DNA from 4 places in the Aeromonas sp. EU05-FHT14A05 genome. Region 2 is predicted to be linked to each of the others. Evidence: riboswitches for the same ligand, from Rfam matches in the RefSeq annotation. Region 2 holds a riboswitch; each other region holds the start of a gene.
The links. Region 2 has a riboswitch for cyclic di-GMP ahead of AC3WR3_RS07210 (glycosyl hydrolase family 18 protein). Riboswitches for the same ligand answer to the same signal wherever they lie in the genome.
Positions count from the first base shown of each region.

Region 1: another riboswitch for cyclic di-GMP. It lies ahead of lafK (lateral flagellar response regulator transcription factor LafK); the one in region 2 lies ahead of AC3WR3_RS07210 (glycosyl hydrolase family 18 protein).
Region 3: another riboswitch for cyclic di-GMP. It lies ahead of gbpA (N-acetylglucosamine-binding protein GbpA); the one in region 2 lies ahead of AC3WR3_RS07210 (glycosyl hydrolase family 18 protein).
Region 4: another riboswitch for cyclic di-GMP. It lies ahead of AC3WR3_RS15590 (glycosyl hydrolase family 18 protein); the one in region 2 lies ahead of AC3WR3_RS07210 (glycosyl hydrolase family 18 protein).

Region 1 is NZ_JBYTDH010000010.1:137,267-142,095, reverse strand. It holds gene lfhA (lateral flagellar biosynthesis protein LfhA) at 1-1,987, shown strand, start outside; cyclic di-GMP riboswitch class I at 2,182-2,269, shown strand; gene lafK (lateral flagellar response regulator transcription factor LafK) at 2,522-3,784, shown strand; gene lfiE (lateral flagellar hook-basal body complex protein LfiE) at 3,796-4,122, shown strand; gene fliFL (lateral flagellar M-ring protein FliFL) at 4,141-4,829, shown strand, end outside.
Region 2 is NZ_JBYTDH010000004.1:6,346-11,174, reverse strand. It holds gene AC3WR3_RS07210 (glycosyl hydrolase family 18 protein) at 1-2,616, opposite strand, end outside; cyclic di-GMP riboswitch class I at 2,730-2,813, opposite strand; gene AC3WR3_RS07205 (ExeM/NucH family extracellular endonuclease) at 3,109-4,829, shown strand, end outside.
Region 3 is NZ_JBYTDH010000019.1:60,384-65,212, forward strand. It holds gene AC3WR3_RS19725 (methyl-accepting chemotaxis protein) at 1-1,442, shown strand, start outside; cyclic di-GMP riboswitch class I at 1,705-1,790, shown strand; gene gbpA (N-acetylglucosamine-binding protein GbpA) at 1,856-3,280, shown strand; gene AC3WR3_RS19735 (cytochrome b) at 3,381-3,911, shown strand; gene cbl (HTH-type transcriptional regulator Cbl) at 4,002-4,829, opposite strand, start outside.
Region 4 is NZ_JBYTDH010000011.1:58,670-63,498, reverse strand. It holds gene AC3WR3_RS15595 (hybrid sensor histidine kinase/response regulator) at 1-1,760, shown strand, start outside; cyclic di-GMP riboswitch class I at 1,963-2,049, shown strand; gene AC3WR3_RS15590 (glycosyl hydrolase family 18 protein) at 2,161-4,758, shown strand.

The sequences.
Region 1 (4,829 bases), on a different contig from region 2:
TTGGCTGCTGGACGCCCTGTTCACCTTCAACATAGTGCTGGCGGTGCTGGTGCTGCTGGTCTCTGTCTCGGCCCGTCGCCCCCTCGATTTCTCCGTGTTCCCGACCGTGCTGCTGGTGGCCACCCTGATGCGGTTGTCCCTCAACGTCGCCTCCACCCGGGTGGTGCTGCTCCATGGTCATGAGGGCAACGAGGCTGCTGGCAAGGTCATCCAGGCCTTCGGGGAAGTGGTGATCGGTGGCAACTATGTGGTGGGTCTGGTGGTGTTCGTGATCCTGATGATCATCAACTTCGTGGTGATCACCAAGGGGGGGGAGCGGATCTCCGAAGTCTCCGCCCGCTTCACCCTGGATGCCATGCCGGGCAAGCAGATGGCCATAGATGCCGATCTCAACGCCGGGACCCTGGATCAGCACCAGGCCCGTGCAAGGCGGGAAGAGATCGCCAGGGAAGCGGACTTCTACGGCGCCATGGATGGGGCCTCCAAGTTTGTCCGTGGCGATGCCATCGCCGGCCTGCTGGTGCTGATCATCAACCTGGTGGGCGGGCTCGCCATAGGTATCTTCCAGCACTCGCTGCCGGTTTCCGATGCCTTCCGCATCTATGCCCTGCTTACCATAGGTGATGGTCTGGTCGCCCAGATCCCCTCACTGCTGATGTCCACCGCGGCGGCCATCATAGTCACTCGCGTGAGTGACGAAGGAGAGATGTCGGATCAGGTCGGCCAGCAGATCCTGGCTTCCCCCCGGGTCATCTATACGGCGGCGACCATCATGCTGATCCTGGGCCTGGTGCCCGGCATGCCCATGCTGGCTTTCCTCAGCTTTGCCGCCGTGCTGGCCTGGACCGGCTGGAGCGTCAGCCAGCGCCGGGCAAAGGACCCTGCCCTGGATGCGGCCGAAGAGTTGACGAGGCAGATGGTGCAGCCGGAGCCGCAGGGGCTGGACTGGCAGGATCTGCCGCCGGTGGATGCAGTCGCCATCGAACTGGGCTATCGGCTGGTGCCGCTGGCCGAGGCAAACAAGGGGGCCGAGCTGCTCGCCCGGGTGCGCGGTATTCGCAAGACGCTCTCCGAGCAGTATGGCTTCCTGCTGCCCGAGATCCGGGTACGGGACAACCTGCAACTGCAACCGGACCAGTATCGCATCAAGCTGTCTGGCATCGCCCTGGCCACGGGGAATGTGGATTGCCAGCGGCTGATGGCCATCAGCAGCGGGGAGACCTATGGGGCCCTGGACGGCGAGCTGACCCAGGATCCGGCCTATGGCATGAACGCGGTCTGGATCTCGCCGGACAACAAGGCCAAGGCGCTCAACCTGGGTTACTCCGTGGTGGACTCCGCCACCGTCATCGCTACCCATGCCAGCAAGCTGCTCAGGGAGCAGCTCGATGGGCTCTTCGGTCATGACGAGGTGGGCAAGCTGGGCCAGTATCTGGCCACCCAGTCGCCCCGCCTGGCGGAAGAGCTCAATCTGGCCCTGACCCAGATGCAGCAACTGCGGGTCTTCCGTCAGTTGCTCAAGGAGCAGATCAGCCTCACCGATATCCGCACCATAGCCACCACCTTGCTGGATGCGAGCGAGCTGACCAAGGACCCTGTGCTGCTGGCCTCGGACGTGCGCTGCGCCCTAAAGCGCCAGATCGTCAGGCAGGCGATCGGATCCCGCGACATACTGGCGGCCTTCACCCTGGATGATCGGCTGGAGCAGACTCTGCTGACGGCAATGAACCAGTCCCAGCAGCAGGGAAAAATCCAGCTGGACAGCTTCCCGGTCGACCCGCAATTGCTGGCACAGTTGCAGCAGAACATGCCGCTGGTGAAGGAGCAGTTGCAGCAGCAGGGGTATGCGCCCGTGCTGGTGGTCATGCCCCAGCTCAGGCCGTTGATCGCCCGTTATGCCCGATCCTTTTCAAAGGGTCTCAAAGTACTCTCTTATAACGAGATCCCGGAAGATTTGCGGGTCGAGGTAATTGGCACCCTGGGCTGAAGTGGAATTGCCACGCCCATATGCCGGCAGGAAGAGACTATTCCGCACATCTGCTTGAATTGTCATATAAAGCCGTTATGATGTGACGGCTTTTGACGCGACACAGACTGACAGTGAAAAAATAAAATAGAAACAGTCAGATGTGTCACATGGCTTAAGGACAACCAAGCCATGCCATCCTAATACGGGTCGTCGCATGATAAAGGCAAACTGAACTGAAAAGTCAGGACGCAAAGCCTCCGGTCTAACGGCATTGATGCTAATGATAGCGGGGTTACCAAGGTCATGATTCCAGCCTTGTTTTCATACCGATATAGGGTAAGTGCTCAATAAGAGGTGCTACCCCGTCCTGGTGCGTTTTTATTTTTTGAGCGTCAGTTCTGTTGATTGATTCATGTGCAATCACAGGTTCGGGTTAATATGTTTTCTGATTTATCTATCAAGGAAAATTCAATACCTGTCGGTATTGAATCTCATGCACATTTATTATTAGTTTCCTCTTCGTTATCAAATGGAGACGATATTGAGGGAATATTGTTGAAGGCAGGCTATCGCGTTTCTTGCCTGAATTCTGTCCCGCTGGCCAAGCAATTTCTCTCTCACCATTCAGCGGATCTCGTGCTGCTCGACATGGCGGTCATGACCGAGGCCGGACCCTCAATGGTGCAGGAGCTGGCGGGTACCGACTGCGTCATCCTGGTCAATGAGCACCAGGCCTATCTGGCGGCGGAGGCCATGCGGGCCGGCGCCATCGACTACATCATCAAGCCTTTCAGCCAGCACCAGATCCTCGATGTGGTGAGGGGAGCCCTGCGCCTGCGTCAGGCCATTCCCAACCTGATCGCCACCTCGCCCCTGAGCCTGCAGGTCTTGCAGCTTGCCAGGCGGGCTGCCAAGACCTCGGCCACCATCCTCATCGGCGGCGAGTCGGGGACGGGCAAGGAGCGGCTGGCCCGCTACATCCACGAGATGTCCAGTCGGGCGGGCAAGCCCTTCGTGGCCATCAACTGTGCTGCCATCCCCGAAGCCATGCTCGAATCCATCCTGTTCGGACACAGCAAGGGGGCCTTTACCGGCGCGACCGCCAGCCAGCAGGGCAAGTTCGAGCTGGCCCAGGGGGGTACCCTGCTGCTCGACGAGATCTCCGAACTGCCGCTCGCATTGCAGGCCAAGCTGCTGCGGGTGCTGCAGGAGAAAGAGGTCGAGCGGCTGGGCAGCCATCAGGTGATTGCGCTGGATGTGCGGATCATCGCCGCCAGCAACAGAGACTTGAGGGAGCTGGTGTTGCAGGGGGAGTTTCGCGAGGACCTCTTCTACCGGCTCGATGTGCTGCCCATGAGCTGGCCCGCCCTGCGGGAGCGGCCGGACGACATACTGCCGCTGGCGGAGTACTTCATCGAGCGCTACGCCGCCCAGCAGGGGTATCGCCTCAGCGAGAGCGCCTGCAAGCAGCTGCTCTCCTATGACTGGCCGGGCAATGTGCGCGAACTGGACAACGTGATCCAGCGGGCACTAATTATGGCTCGCGGATTGCATATTCAGGCGGTCGATTTGATGCTGCCCCATTATGCCGTCGAAGCCGACAACCTGTTACCGCAGACGCTTGCGGCCCCGGAGGGGCTCAGCGAGACCAAACGGCATGCCGAATTTCAATTCGTCCTGGAGACGTTGCGCCGTTTTCGTGGTCACCGGACTCGTACGGCCGAAGCCCTTGGGATGACGACCCGGGCACTTAGATACAAGCTGGCTGCCATGCGCGAGCAGGGCATCGATGTCGAGCAGCAGATTCAAAACTAAGGGATAACCGAGTGAAGATTGAGATCATGTCATCACAGGTGACGCTCCTGCAGCAGATGCAGGAAATGCAGCGCGTCGCCAGTCACACCCCTTCCATCGAGCCTAACGACGCCTCTGTTGTCTCGTTCAGCGACGCCATGCGTGACGTCGTCGGCCGGGTCAACGAACAGCAGAATGTCGCGTCCAGACTGATGACCGCCGTCGACGCGGGTCAGAGCGACGATCTGGTGGGGGCCATGGTGGCCAGCCAGAAGGCAGGTCTCAGTTTTTCCGCCCTGATGCAGGTGCGCAACAAACTGATGACAGGCTTCGATGACATCATGCGCATGCCGCTCTGAGGGTAGGTCATGACTGAATTGGTATCATCCTCGCCGGGGGCGTCGGGCTCCCTGATCGCCCGGGTACAGGAAGGGATGCGCAACTGGCGCACCCTGTCCCGGGACAACAAATCCATTCTGACCATAGCGCTGCTTGCCGCCATAGTGGCGGGCACCATAGTGGTGATCCTCTGGACCTCCAGCAAGAACTATGTGCCCCTCTACGGCAAGCAGGAGCTCTACGACACCGCCAACATCATGGAGATGCTGGAGAAGGAGCAAGTGCCCTTCCGGCTGGAGAAAAGCTCGGGCCAGATCCTGGTGCCGGAGAGCCAGCTCGCCCACGTGCGCATGGCGCTGGCGGCGCGCGGGGTCAGGGCGGCCATGCCGGCCGGCCTCGAGGGGCTGGACACAGTCACCGGTCTTGGCACCAGCGAGTTCATGGAAGGGGCGCGTTACCGCCATGCCCTGGAAGGGGAGCTGGCCAGAACCATCATCTCGCTGGATGCGGTGCGCAGTGCCCGGGTGCATCTGGCCATCCCCAAGCGAACTCTGTTTGTCGGCCGTGACGAAGAGAAACCCAGCGCCTCCGTGATGCTGGATCTGCAACCCGGCCAGTCCATGGAGCCGGGTCAGGTCGAGGCCATCGCCAACCTGGTGGCAGGCAGCATCTCGGGCATGAAGCCCGGAGCCGTGACCATAGTGGATCAGGCGGGCCAATTGCTGAG
Region 2 (4,829 bases):
GTCGGAGTTCTGGTTGCCGCCGCTCTCCACCACTTTCAACCCCATGCCGCTCTGGTCGGTGATGGTGTCGGAGGTGGAGGTGGGCATCAGGAACTCGATGCGGGTGCCGCCCGGTATGGTCTGGGTCGACTTGTTGGTGAGCTTGAGGGTCGGGTTAATCGGGTAGTTGGAGTCCCCTTCCTTGAAGCCGGAGAGGCTCACGCCGATGTCGAGCTGGGCGGCCGGGGCCGGCAGATCGTTCTGCTTCAGGGCCGCCTTGTCGGCCTTGCTGAACTTCTCGTAGGCGAGGCTGGTGAGGGTGCTGCCCATCACGTACTCGTTCTTCGCGGCGTCGAAGTCATAGTCCCCCGCCATCTCCCAGAACATGACGCCCCCCAGACCCCGCTTGACTATGTAGTCGAGCTTGTGACCCATGGACTCTTCATCTTCGGTGGAGAGGAACACCTTCTTCTGCTCGTTCCACAGCCAGGGCGCGTGGGCCTTGTCGTCGTAGTAACGCACATACTGGCCTTGCATCACGTGGGCCGGGTTGTTGGGATCCAGACCCCAGGCCTGGCCGTAGCTCGGCAATGTGGTGATGCCGAGGCTGGCCGCGTGCTCCAGGTTCTTGGCATGCCACATGGGCACGGCGCCACCGCCTATCTCCTTGCCGTTCTTGTCCAGATCATGCCAGATGTTGTCGATGCCCACCGCCCCATTGCCGCAGGGGATGGTGCTGCCACCTGTGCCCGGCTGGCAATCGCTCTGGCTCGGCAGCGCCGCCTTGCCCCCCAGGCCGTGGGTGCCACCGGTGACCCCCTGCCAGCCACGGGTGTAGTAAGGCACCCCTATGTTGATCTTGCCCGCCGCCAGGGCGCCGCGGAAGTAGTGGGCCGCCCAGGCGGAGTTGAGGTAGCCGATGCCGCCAAACTGGGCCTGGGTGTAGACACCCCACTGGGACAGCTCGGGATCCGCCTTGTTGTCGAACAGGGCGGCGTTGTGGCCGACGAAGTGGTTCCAGGCGCCGTGGAAGTCATAGGTCATCAGGTTGACGTAGTCGAGGTACTGAGTGACCTGGAAGTTTTCCATGCCACGCAGCAGGTAGGCCGAGGCCGGTGAGGCGATGGTCAGCATGTACTTGCGACCGTCCTCGGTCCCGGCGCTGTCGAGCTTGTTGCGCAGGGTCTTCATCAGCACTTCATAGTTCGCAAACAGCTTGCCGCGACACTGGTTGGAGAGCGGGAAGTCGTTGGGGTTGCCCGCATCCTTCATGGAGGTGGGGTACTCGTAGTCGATGTCCACCCCATCGAAGCCGTACTGGCGGATGAAGCCCACCGCCGAGTCGGCGAAGGCGTTGATGCCGGCGGTGTTGACCGAGCAGTCACCCTTGGTGGTGGCGGCGTAGAAGCCGCGAGTATCGGCCCAGCCCCCCACGGAGATGAGGGTCTTCACGTCCGGGTACTGCTTCTTGTACTTGGACAGCAGGTTGAAGTGGCCCTGATAGGCGAACTCGGGATCCATCTCGGCGCCCGGCACCCCGTTCCAGGTCAGCTTGGTGGCGGCGTCATCCACCTTGATGGTGTGGCTCTGCTCGTCCACCGCCGCGAAGGCGTAGTTGATGTGGGTGATCTTGTCCCAGGGGATGTCGCCCACCAGGTAGGCTGGCAGGCCGTTCTTGCCGGTGCGCCAGGAGGTGAAGTAACCGATGACGCGGCGGCCATGGTCATCCCCCATGCACTCGCTGCCGTCGGCGCGGTAGATCTGGCGCACGTCGCAGGAGAGGTTGCCGCCGGTGGGGGGCAGGGCCGCCTCTTCCACCTGGACATCCACCTGGGCCGACTCGCCAGAGAGATTTGCCTTGTCGGTCGCCACCAGCTTGAGGCCGGTCAGCCCCTTGTTCTGGGGCGTCCAGCTCAGTTGCCAGGGGGCGCTGCTGTCCTCGCCCACCTTCTGGCCATTCACGAAGAGCTCGACCTTGGCGACGTCGTCATTGGCGTCGGTGACATTGCCGCTCACGGTGAGGGCGCGGCCCAGGGTCACCCTGGCCCCGGCGGCGGGGCTGGCGATACTCACCCTGGGGGCCTCGGGCGCCACCACGGCGGCGACCAGGAAGCTCGAATCCGCCTCGCTCAGCACCTTGCCGTCTTTATCCAGCGCCCGGGCCTTGAGGGTGTGATTGCCCACGCCGGCGGCAGACCAGCTGGCACTCCAGGGGGAGGCCGTGGCCGTGGCGACCAGGGTGCCGTCGATCAGGTATTCCACCCGGGCGAGCGCCGTGACCGGGCCGCTCAGGGTCACCGCCAGGGCCAGGCTGGCCCCTTCGCTGACGCTGCTGCCCACGGCGGGGGAGCCGATGGCGACCACCAGGGCCGGCGGCGGCACCTCGCCGCCAAAGAGTTTCCAGGCATCGGCCCAGACGGCGCCGACACCGGGTTCGTAGTGGTAGGGCGACGCGCCGCACCAGCCGGAGTAAGGGAATTCCTTGCATTCATAGAGGGCGCCTGCGTTGCTGACGATGTCGCCAGCCTTGTAGGCGGTGCCGGCCTGATAGGCGGGGTAGGCGGCCTGCGCCCAGGCAGGGACGGCCGCAAGGGCGACCAGCATGGCGAGCCTGCTGGGCCTCAAGATCTGTTGCATATTGTTATCATCCTTGTTTTGTCTTGGCTTTTAAGACCGGGAAAAGCGCAATCGCAACAGGGAACAAGGGAGCGACAACAGGCCATGGACGGGCCACAAACCCTCAAGTCACCCTGGGTAACCCCGCTGTCTGGCCCGCTTGGGGCAGATCGGAGGCTTTGCGTCCCGGCATCACTGCCGGTTTGCCCTTTGCCTGGGTTCCGTGAGGAACGGCTCGAGTATAGGAAGCAAGTGGCAACCGCTCAATCTTTATTCTCTAAGGAAAATATGTGAATGCCGGCCGGCTCACACTTCCCCTCAATCGGCCAACTAACTATTAAGTCATTAATATCAATCTGTTAGCCACGTCAAAAAAACGGGCTCAGCCTCTTTTGTCTCCCCATAATGTGCGTTGCCTCACTGGTCAGAGCTGCCAGAAATGTGACAATGCGCGCCCTTGGCCAAAGCGCCAAGGCTATGGAAACACTGGCAAAAATAAAAAAAGGAATACCCATGAAAGGAAGACCTACCCTGCTGTCCCTGGCCGTGGGGCTCGCCCTCGCGTCCCCGTCTCTCCATGCCGCCGGCTTCAGTTGCCCGGCCGACAGCGCCCTCACCCCCATCCCCGCCATCCAGGGCAGCGGCGACAAGAGCCCGCTCGTCCCGGGCGATCTGTTTGAAAGCCCCGGGACTGTCAAGGTCAAGGCCCTGGTCTCCGCCCTCGGCGAGAGCCTGAACAGAGGCTTCTACCTGCAGGATCTGCAGGGGGACGGCAACCCCGAGACGTCGGACGGCATCTTCGTCAACCTCAATGACAAGCAGTTCGCCAGCAAGTACCCGGGCATCCAGCCGGGCGCCCTAGTCTGCCTGGAGGCCAGGGTCGAGGAGTTCTACGGCCACACCCAGCTCAAGCCACTGGTTGACGGCAGCGCCCCGCGCCTGGCGGTGTTGGCCCAGGGCGAGGCACCGGCCGCCACGGCGCTGCGGGTGCTGGAAGGGGAGACCCTGGCCCGGGCCCTGGAGCGCCACGAGGGGATGCGGGTGCGCCTCGACGAGGACAGCGCGCTCAAGATAAGCCGCAACTTCAGCTACGACTACGCCGCCAAGCGCAACAACCTGGTGCTCGCCCACGGCGCCCCGCTGATGAAGCCGACCCAGCTCCATGTGGCGGGCAGCCCAGAGGCCGTGGCGCTGGCCGAGGCCAACGCAGGCAACCGCGTCTTCCTCGAGTCGGACTTCAAGGCCGCCAACGGCAAGCTCCCCTGGCTGCCAGCCTGGGAGCCGGAGCAGGGCTATCTGCGCATCGGCGATGCCCCGCTCAACCTGGAGGCCATGGTGGGCTACAGCTATGACGAATACCGGCTGATCGTGCCCAAGGATCAGCGCATCACGGCGGGGGATCTGCTGCGCACCGACGAGAACGACCGCCAGGGCGCACCGGCCCGGGCTCATGGCAGCGACCTGCGGATCGGCAGCTTCAACGTGCTCAACTACTTCACCAGCCACTCCAGCGTGGGGGGCGCCCTCAACGTGCTCTGCGCGGATCAGGCGGATGCGGACAGCGCCAAGGGCTGCAACCGCGGCGCCAAGAGCCTGGAGGAGTTCCAGTTGCAACGCGCCAAGATAGTCAACGCCATCGCCGAGATGGACGCCGATCTGCTCGGCCTGATGGAGATGGAGAACAACGGCTTCGACGAGCACGCCGCCCTCCACGATCTGGTGCAGAGCCTCAACGCCCGCCAGAAAGAGGCGAGCAAGCACTACGCCTTCGTCACCCTGCCCAAGGCCCTGCTCACCGAGGAGCGCTTCTTCGGCGGCGACGCCATCATGGTGGCCATGATCTATCGCCCCGCCCTGCTCACCCCGAGCGGGGATGCCGAGGTTATCCGACTGCCTGAGCAGCGCTACACCACGGGCGGCGTCGCCAGGAGCGCCGGTCAGCGGGACTCCCTGGTGCAGCGCTTCACCGTGGCGGGCAGCGACGCCCCCCTGACCCTGGTGGTCAACCACCTGAAATCCAAGGGATCGGGCTGCTACGAGAACGGGGATGGCAAGACGGAGCCTGCGGATCTGCAGGGCAAGTGCACCGAGTTTCGGGTGAGCGCCTCCAGGGTACTGGGGGAGGCGGTGAGCAAGATGCCGGGCCAGGTGCTGCTGGTGGGGGACTTCAACTCCTACGCCAAGGAGGATCCCATCCGGGTGCTGACCGACTATGCGCCGGTCGCGGGGGAGCG
Region 3 (4,829 bases), on a different contig from region 2:
GCTTCGATGGGGACAACTATCTGTTCGTGCTGGACGAGGATCGCCGGGTGGTGGTGCACCCTGCCAAGCCCGAGCTGGTCGGCCAGCAGATGGGCGGGACACCCGCCGAATCCCACTGGCAGCGCATGGTGGATCTCGGCAAGGGCGGCCATCAGGGCCGCCTGGAGTACCAGTGGCTCTCCCCCTCCGGCGAGGCGGCCCAGAAGATGTCCCTGGTGGCCGGCTACCAGCCCTGGGGCTGGATCCTGGGCTCGGGCGTGCTGCTGCAGGACATAGAGGCCACCATCTGGTCCCAGTATGAGCTGATGGGAGGGGCCACCCTGCTGGTGATCCTGCTGATGGGGTGGCTTGGAGTGGCCATCAGCCGCTCCATCGTCAGGCCGCTCGCCGAGATCAAGGGGGCCATGGCCCAGGTGGCGGCCGGGGATCTGGTGGTGAGCATCCCGGTGCATGGCAAGGATGAGCTGGGGGCCGTCGCCACCAGCACCAATCAGGGGCTGGACGCCATTCGCCGCGCCCTGCTGGAAGCCAGCCAGGGGGCCCGCAACGTGGCGGATGCCGCCCTGCGCATCGCCGCCTCCGCCGAGCAGACCAACCAGGCGGTCAACAGCCAGCGGGATCAGCTGGCCCAGCTCGCCACCGCCATGAACGAGATGAGCGCCACCATCTCGGATGTGGCGGGCCACGCCGAGAACACCGCCCGCGACACCCGGGACGCCACCAGCGAGGCCGGGCTCGGCAACGAAGACGTCCACGCCAGCGTGCACGGCATCCAGGCGCTCGCCACCGAGGTGGAGCAGGCTACCCATCAGGTCAATCGACTCAAGGAGGGGGTGATGCAGATAGGGGAGGTGACCGCCGTCATCAGCGCCATCTCGGATCAGACCAATCTGCTGGCCCTCAACGCCGCCATAGAGGCGGCCCGGGCCGGCGAGCAGGGTCGCGGCTTCGCCGTGGTGGCCGACGAGGTGCGCCAGCTGGCCAGCCGCACCCGCCACTCCACCGAGGAGATCCAGAGCACCATCACCCAGTTGCAGCAGCGGGCGGTGACCGCCGCCAGCGCCATGGATGCCAGCCGCAAGCTGGCGGAGAGCAGCGTCGGCCAGTCCGAGAAGGCGGGGCAGGATCTCTCCCTCATCGTCAACCACATCCAGCACGTGAGCGACATGGCGACCCAGATAGCTACGGCGGCGGAGCAGCAGAGCATGGTGGCGGAAGACATGAACCGCAACGTCAACGGCATCAACGACTCGGCGCTCGAGATGTCCCAGGCCGCCTCCCAGCTGGCCCAGGAGAGCGAGCTGCTGGCCGGACTGTCGCGCAGCCTGGACGAGCGGCTGGCGGTGTTCAGGCTCGGCAATGGCCTCCCCCGGGATCTGGCGCCCGGTCAGGCCCCGCGCCCCTCGTCCACCCGCCGCCCAGACCAGTACCCGCACCACTGACCGTCTGACACAGTCCCATCCCCTGCCGGCCTCGCCGGCAGGGGATTTTTTCATTGATGAAAAATGTCGCGATTTTGCATCTTTTTACTGAGCTGGCGAAACAAAACCCAACTTGATGAATTAAATATAATTTTAAAAACAGAGTGTTAAGTGTTTGCTCTACTCCGATGAGGTCAAGCTGTAAAGATTTACACTTAATAATTTAATCAAAAGAAGCCATCATGGTGGCGCCGTCCTCAAGGGCGGCACCCTGACCCTTTATGTAGTCATTTGGCAAACTGGTTGAAAGGCCAGGACGCAAAGCCTCCGGTCTAAAGACATGTCGTCCAGGATAGCGGGGTTGCCACACCCAGGTGTGTCACGGGGAATTCCCCTGCCAACTTGACTGCCCACATCACCGAACAGAGGAATGTATGGCAGCAAAAATTCAACTCAATCATGTGGCCGCGGCGCTGGCGCTGCTGGCCAGCGGCGGCGTGCTCGCCCACGGTTACATCAGCCAGCCGGAAGGGCGCAACTATCTGTGCAAGACCGGCGGCAACAGCCAGTGTGGCGCCATTCAATGGGAGCCCCAGAGCCTGGAGGCGCCGTCCGGCTTCCCCGATGGCGGCCCCGCCGACGGCCAGATCGCCTCGGCCGGGCATCCGCAATTCGGTGAACTCGATGTCCAGACCAGCGATCGCTGGACCAAACGCCAGGTGCAGGCCGGGCCCTTCGCCATCGGCTGGACCTTCACCGCCAACCACGTGACCCGCAACTGGCGCTACTACCTCACCAAGCAGGAGTGGAACCCGAGCCAGCCCCTGACCAGGGACTCCTTCGATCTCAATCCGTTCTGCGTCATCGACGGGGGCATGGTGCAACCGCCCAAGCAGGTCACCCATCAGTGCACCCTGCCGGCGCGCACCGGCTACCAGGTCATCCTCGGGGTCTGGGAGGTGGGCGATACCGCCAACAGCTTCTACAACCTCATCGACGCCCAGTTCGATGGCGGCACCCAGCCGCCGCTGACCTGGAGCCAGGGCGGGACCATCTACCCCTCCACCGATCTGGTGGTCGGCGACAAGGCCAAGACCCGGGTATTCGACGCCAACGGCGAGCGCACCGATCTGCAGACAGTGCTGACCATAGGCTCCGCCGAGCAGGGTCAGAAGAACAACTGGGCCCACGATCTGGCCGCCAGGATCAACGCCGAGCAGAGCCAGATCCGCGCAGGCCAGCAGGGCACAGATGGTCAGTTCAACCCGGTCTACGGCCAGAACCCGGTCTACCTGAAGGCGGGCAGCAACCTGCAGCGGGTCGAGGTCCAGCTCGAGCAGCAGCAACCCCCGGTGGGCAACAGCATCAGCGTGAGCGGGCTGGAGAGCGAATACCTGCTCGACAACGGCAAGGTCACCCTCAACTTCACCGTCACGGCCGAGGGGGATCTCGCGGTCACCAACACCCTGTATGACCATGGCGGCGCCGCCAAGGGCCAGACCGGCGCCGACATCAAGGACAGCAGCCAGAGCTTCACCATGGCGGTCGGCGGTCTGAGCGCCGGCCACCACCAGCTGGTGATCGAGGGCAAGCCGAAGGCGGGCGGTGCCCCCCTGCAGCAGACCCTGGACCTGATGTTCAAGGATCCCGCCAGCGGCGGTGACTACCAGTACAGCTTCCCGGAGGGACTCAAATCCTATGCAGCAGGCACCAAGGTGCTGCAGCCGAAAGATGGCAAGATCTACCAGTGCAAGCCCTACCCCTACAGCGGCTGGTGCACTATCTGGACCAGCACGGCGACCCAGTATGAGCCCGGCGTGGGCACCAACTGGCAGGATGCCTGGACCCTGGTGAACTGATCCCCCGCAAGCAGAAGAGGCCCGAGCGGCCTCTTTTTTGTGCCTGTCATCCGGGCTCCCTGTGCCTCTCTGCACCCTGGGCCCCAGTCGGAAAAATCCCATGACGAAACACTACTATGACCCCCTGAGCCGCCTGCTGCACTGGCTGATGGCCGCCGTCATCCTCTACGCCACCCTGGCGGGCTACCTGATGCACCTGGTGATCGACAGCCACCCCAGGCTGTTTCAGTTTCTGTCGGTGCTGAACATGTCGATGGCGACCCTGATCACCCCGCTCTTCCTGCTGCGCTGGGGCTGGCGGCACTGGCGCGCGCCCCTGCCCGAAGATCAGACCCAGCCTCACCATCCCGCCGCCAGGCTGGCGCACGCCCTGCTCTACGGCCTGATGTTTGTGGTGCTGCTGAGCGGCTTCCTGATGCTGGAGCAGGGCTACTCCCTGTTCTGGCTCTACCCGGTCGCCAACCCGATCGGCTCACCGGAGATCAACGCCTTCTTCTTTGGCGTCCATCGCCTCGGCTGCCTGGCGCTGGCTGCGCTGGTCCTGCTGCACGTGGCCGCCGCCCTCTACCATCACAGGATCAAGGGGGATCGCACCCTGTATCGCATGCTGGGTCCCCAGAGCGAGCGCTAACCAATGAACGAGGCTCTGGGCCTGGCTGAAGCCTCGATTAAGCAAGCAGGGAGCCAAGGGCTCCCTGCTTTCTCAGACCATGCGCCCCATTCAGATCTGGTAATCGAGCAGGGGCTCGTTGCTCATGGCCCTGGCCTGGATCTCCGCCAGCGCCAGCTCGGGGTTGCAGAGCTGGATGAACTGCCAGGTGAAGTTGTGCTGGAACTGCCCCTGCTTGAGGCCGATCCAGGCGGTGTGCGGCGCAAACAGCCGGCTACCGTCGAGCTGCACCAGCCCCTTGTCCCGCTGGGGATCGAACGCCATGTCCGCCAGTATGCCCACCCCCATCTCCAGCTCGACATAGGTCTTGATGACGTCGGAGTCCTGGGCGGTCAGCAGGATCTGCGGATGTATCCCCGCCTCGGTGAAGGCCTCATCCACCCGCACCCGCCCCGTCAGGCCCGCCTGATAGGTCACTATGGGCCAATGGGCCAGGGCCGCCAGGGTGAGTTCCCGCTCGGCGGTGAGGGGGTGCTGCTCCGGCACCACTATGTTGTGGTGCCAGCGGTAGTAGGGAAACGCGACCACGCCTTCGCTCTTGTCGAGCTGCTCGCTGCTGATGCCGATGTCCACTTCGCCGGTCTGCACCAGCCGCACTATCTCCTCCGGGCTGCCCTGGCGCAGCTCCAGCTGCACCAGGGGGAACTGCTCGCGAAACGCCTTCACCACACGGGGCAGGGCATAGCGCGCCTGGGTGTGAGTGGTCGCTACCAGCAGCCGCCCCGAATCCCGGTTGGCGAAGGTGCTGGCCAGTTTGCGGATATTGTCGGCGTCCCCCAGGATGCGCTCGGCGATCACCAGCAGCTCCTTGCCCGGCTCCGTCATGCCGAGCAGCCGCTTGCCGTAACGGATGAAGAGCGCGAGCCCCAGCTCCTCCTC
Region 4 (4,829 bases), on a different contig from region 2:
AGATGCAGGCCTCTGCCGACCTGATTGCCCACACCGAGCGGCTGCTGGCGGGGGTATTTGGCACCTCCTCCGCCCGGCTGGTGCTGGCCTCTGCCCTGCAGGGGCGCAACATGCAGCTCGAGGAGATAGCCACCATAGTGGACGAGGCCTCGGACGTGTTCCGCTTCAACCGCGGCCTGCTGCAGGGTGCCATAGAGCACATGGGGCAGGGGATCTCTGTGGTGGACAGGGAGCTCAAGCTGGTGGCCTGGAACCGGCGCTACATAGAGCTGTTCCACTATCCGCACGGGCTCATCCAGGTGGGGCGATCCATCGAGGAGATCATCCGCTACAACGCCGGGCAGGGGCTCTGCGGCCCAGGGGACATAGAGGCCCAGGTGGCGCGCCGGGTCGCCTTCATGAAGCGGGGCAGCCCCCATGTCTCGGCGCGGGAGCGACCGGACGGCCGGGTGATAGAGATGCAGGGCAATCCCATGCCGGCGGGGGGCTTCGTGATGACCTTCACCGACATCACCCCCTTCCGGGCGGCGGAGCGGGTGCTGCGGGAAGCGAACGAGCACCTGGAGGCGAGGGTGGCCGAGCGTACCCACGAACTCTCCGAGCTCAACCGCCAGCTGCTGCTGGTGAACCAGCAGGTGGAGCGGGCGAACCACTCCAAGAGCCGCTTCCTGGCGGCGGTGAGCCATGATCTGACCCAGCCGCTGAACGCGGCCAAGCTGTTTACCTCCTCCCTGCTGGAGATGCTGCCGCAGGGAGGAGAGCAGGCGGCGGAGCAGGTCCGCATCGCCCGCCACATCGACGATGCCCTGGGGGCAACCGAGGATCTCATCACGGATCTGCTGGACATCTCGCGCCTCGAGGCGGGCAAGTTCAAGGCGAAGAAGCTCGATTTCGCCCTGAGCGACGTGCTGGGCAACCTCAAGGCGGAGTTCGGGGTGCTGGCCCAGGCGGGAGAGATCCAGTTCTCCGTGGTGGAGAGCCGCCTCGCGGTCTACAGCGACGTGCGCCTGCTGCGCCGGGTGTTGCAGAACTTCCTCACCAATGCGTTTCGTTACAACCCGGGCGGCCGGGTGCTGCTCGGCTGCCGCCGCCTGGGGGACAAGGTGCGCATCGAGGTGTGGGACAATGGCCCCGGCATTCCGCTGGACAAGCAGGAGGCGATCTTCGACGAGTTCTCCCGCCTCGATCATTCCCGCACCGCCAGGGAGCAGGGACTTGGCCTCGGGCTCGCCATCGCCCGCGGCATCTCCCAGGTGCTGGGACATCAGCTCTCCCTGCGCAGCTGGCCCGGGGCGGGGTCCGTGTTTTCCATCACCCTCAACCTCGCGACCCGGCCGGTGACGCCGAGCCAGCTGGCGGCCCCCGTGGTGCGGGACAGCCAGCTCGAAGGGATCCGGGTGCTCTGCATCGACAACGAGGAGGACATCCTCATCGCCATGGCCTCCCTGCTGGGACGCTGGGGCTGCGAGGTGCGCTGCGCCCAGAGCCTGGAGCAGGCAGAGGAGATCATAGGGGCCGGTTTCCTTCCCCGGCTGGTGCTCTCCGACTACCACCTGGATGACGGCAAGACCGGGCTGCAGGCGCTGCACATGATCCGGCTGGCCCATGGCAACGACATCGGCGGCATCATCATCAGCGCGGATCGCAAGAGCGAGCTGCAGACCCAGATCCGCGAGCACGGCTTTGGCTACGTCAGCAAGCCGGTCAAACCCCTCAAGCTGCGGGCGCTGATGAACAGCCTGCTGCTGCCAATACAGTGACAGCCTTCACACAATCAAGCATTGATCGGCAAGTTAGGGAACTGTCATCAGGTGCCAGCATCACCGATGTTGGCGCCAGCTTGCCGGCATGTTCGCGAACAATCTGGAAAATGAGTCCTATTCGCTGTCATTTTTACTAGGTAGCGCCTCCTCCGACTCCCTCCTATAGTCATTCGGCGATTATTTTTGTCGCAAATCAAGTTGTGCAAAAAGGCAAACCGGACGAAAGTCCGGGACGCAAAGCCTCCGGTCTAAGGGTCAAAGCACCTAGGATAGCGGGGTCACCACAGGTTGTATCGTCCATGGGCCAAGCCATGGTGGCGATGATGTCTGCGTTACCTGGCAGGTTGCGTTGCCTTTTTCGTTGTTAATTCCAATAACGAAATAAGGAAGTTCAAATATGTTAAGTCCAAAACTTTCCCTGCTGGCGCTCCTGGTCGGGGGATTCTGTGCTACCTCCGCCTTCGCCGCTGCCCCGGGCAAACCCACCATAGGCTCGGGCCCCACCAAGTTCGCCATCGTCGAAGTCAATCAATCCGCCTCGGCCTACAACCAGCTGGTGACAGTCCACAAGGATGGCGCCCCGGTCAGCGTGACCTGGAACCTCTGGTCCGGTGACGTCGGTCAGACCGCCAAGGTGCTGCTCGATGGCCAGGAGGTGTGGTCAGGCCCCGCTTCCGCCGCGGGCACCGCCAACTTCAAGGTGACCAAGGGGGGCCGCTACCAGATGCAGGTGGCCCTGTGCAACGCCGACGGCTGCACCCTCTCCGACAAGAAGGAGCTGATGGTCGCCGATACCGACGGCAGCCACCTGGCGCCGCTCAATGCGCCGCTCAAGGAGAACAACAAGCCCTACGCCAACAAGTCCGGCAAGGTGGTGGGGGCCTACTACGTGGAGTGGGGTGTCTACGGCCGCAAGTTCACCGTGGACAAGATCCCGGCCCAGAACCTGACTCACATCCTCTACGGCTTCACCCCCATCTGCGGCGGCAACGGCATCAACGACAGCCTCAAGGAGATCTCAGGCAGCTTCGAGGCGCTGCAGCGCTCCTGTGCCGGTCGTGAGGACTTCAAGGTCTCCATCCACGATCCCTGGGCGGCGATCCAGATGTCCCAGGGTAACCTCAGCGCCTGGGATGAACCCTACAAGGGCAACTTCGGCAACCTGATGGCCCTCAAGCAGGCCCACCCTGACCTCAAGATCCTGCCGTCGGTCGGGGGCTGGACCCTCTCCGACCCCTTCTACTTCCTGGGTGACAAGACCAAGCGTGACACCTTCGTCGCCTCGGTCAAAGAGTTCCTGCAGACCTGGAAATTCTTCGACGGGGTGGACATCGACTGGGAGTTCCCGGGTGGCCAGGGTGCCAACCCCAGCCTGGGCGGTCCGAACGATGGTGCCACCTATGTGGTGCTGATGCAGGAGCTGCGCGCCATGCTCGACGAGCTGGAAGCAGAGACCGGTCGCCAGTATGAGCTCACCTCGGCCATCAGCGCAGGCGGTGACAAGATTGCCAAGGTCGATTATCAGGCGGCCCAGCAGTACATGGACCACATCTTCCTGATGAGCTACGACTTCAGCGGCGCCTTCGACCTGCAGAATCTGGCCCACCAGACCAACCTCTTTGCCTCCAGCTGGGATCCGGCCACCAAGTACACCACCGACAAGGGCGTCAAGGCGCTGCTGGGTCAGGGGGTGACACCGGGCAAGATAGTGGTGGGGGCGGCCATGTATGGCCGTGGCTGGACCGGGGTGAAGAACTACCAGGCCGGCAATCCCTTCACCGGCACCGCGACCGGGCCGGTCAGCGGCACCTGGGAAAACGGCGTGGTGGATTATCGCGACATCGTCAACAACCGCATGGGCGCAGGCTGGGAGCTGGGCTATGACGAGTCGGCCGAGGCCCCCTATGTGTTCAAGGCCAGCAGCGGCGATCTCATCAGCTTCGACAACGACCGCTCGGTCAAGGCCAAGGGGCAGTACGTGCTGGCGAACCAGCTCGGCGGCCTGTTCGCCTGGGAGATAGACGCGGACAACGGCGACATCCTCAACGCCATGCACGAGGGGCTGGGCCACGGCGAGGGTACGCTGCCGCCGGTCAACAAGCCGCCGGTGGCCAATGCCGGCAGCGATCTGAGCGTCACAGGCCCGGCCGAGGTGACCCTCAACGGCAGCGCCTCCCACGATCCGGAAAGCGGTGCGCTGACCTACAGCTGGAAGCAGGTCTCCGGGCCCCAGGCCAGCCTGCTGGACGCCACCCTGGCCAAGGCCCGGGTGGTGCTGGACGCTGCCACTACCGACATCAATCTGGTGTTCGAGCTGACCGTGACCGACGATCACAACCTCAGTGCCAAGGATCAGGTGGTGGTGACCAACAAGGCGCCGCAGCCGAACCTGCCCCCCGTGGTCAGCGTACCGGCCAGTGCCACCGTCGAGTCCGGCAAGCAGGTGACCATCAAGGCCACGGCGTCCGATCCTAACGGTGATGCCCTGAGCTACCAGTGGAGCCTGCCAGCGGGGCTCACTGCCACCGGTCAGGACAGCGCGACCCTGGTGGTCACGGGCCCGAACGTCACCAGCGACACTCTCTATGACCTGAGTCTGGTGGTGACCGATGGGGCGCTGGATGCCAGTGCCGGCACCCGCCTGACCGTCAAGCCAGCCAGTACAGGCGGCGGCTGTGAGGCAACCGATCCTGATGCGGCCAACTGGCCGGCCTGGAGTGCCAGCACCGTCTACAACACCAATGACAAGGTGAGCCACAACCAGCTGGTGTGGCAGGCCAAGTACTGGACCCAGGGCAACGAGCCAAGCCAGAGCGCCGATCAGTGGAAACTGGTGAGCCAGGTGCAGCTCGGCTGGAATGCCGCAGTGGCCTACAACGCCGGTGATCTCACCAACCACAATGGTCGCAAGTGGAAGGCCCAGTACTGGACCAAGGGCGATGAGCCCGGCAAGGCCGCCGTCTGGGTGGATCAGGGGGCTGCCAGCTGCAACTGATGGTCATAAGGAGTGGGGTCTTGGCCCCACTCCTTTTTCCTGTGGCGTTTCGCGGGCTGACCTCGGCCTGG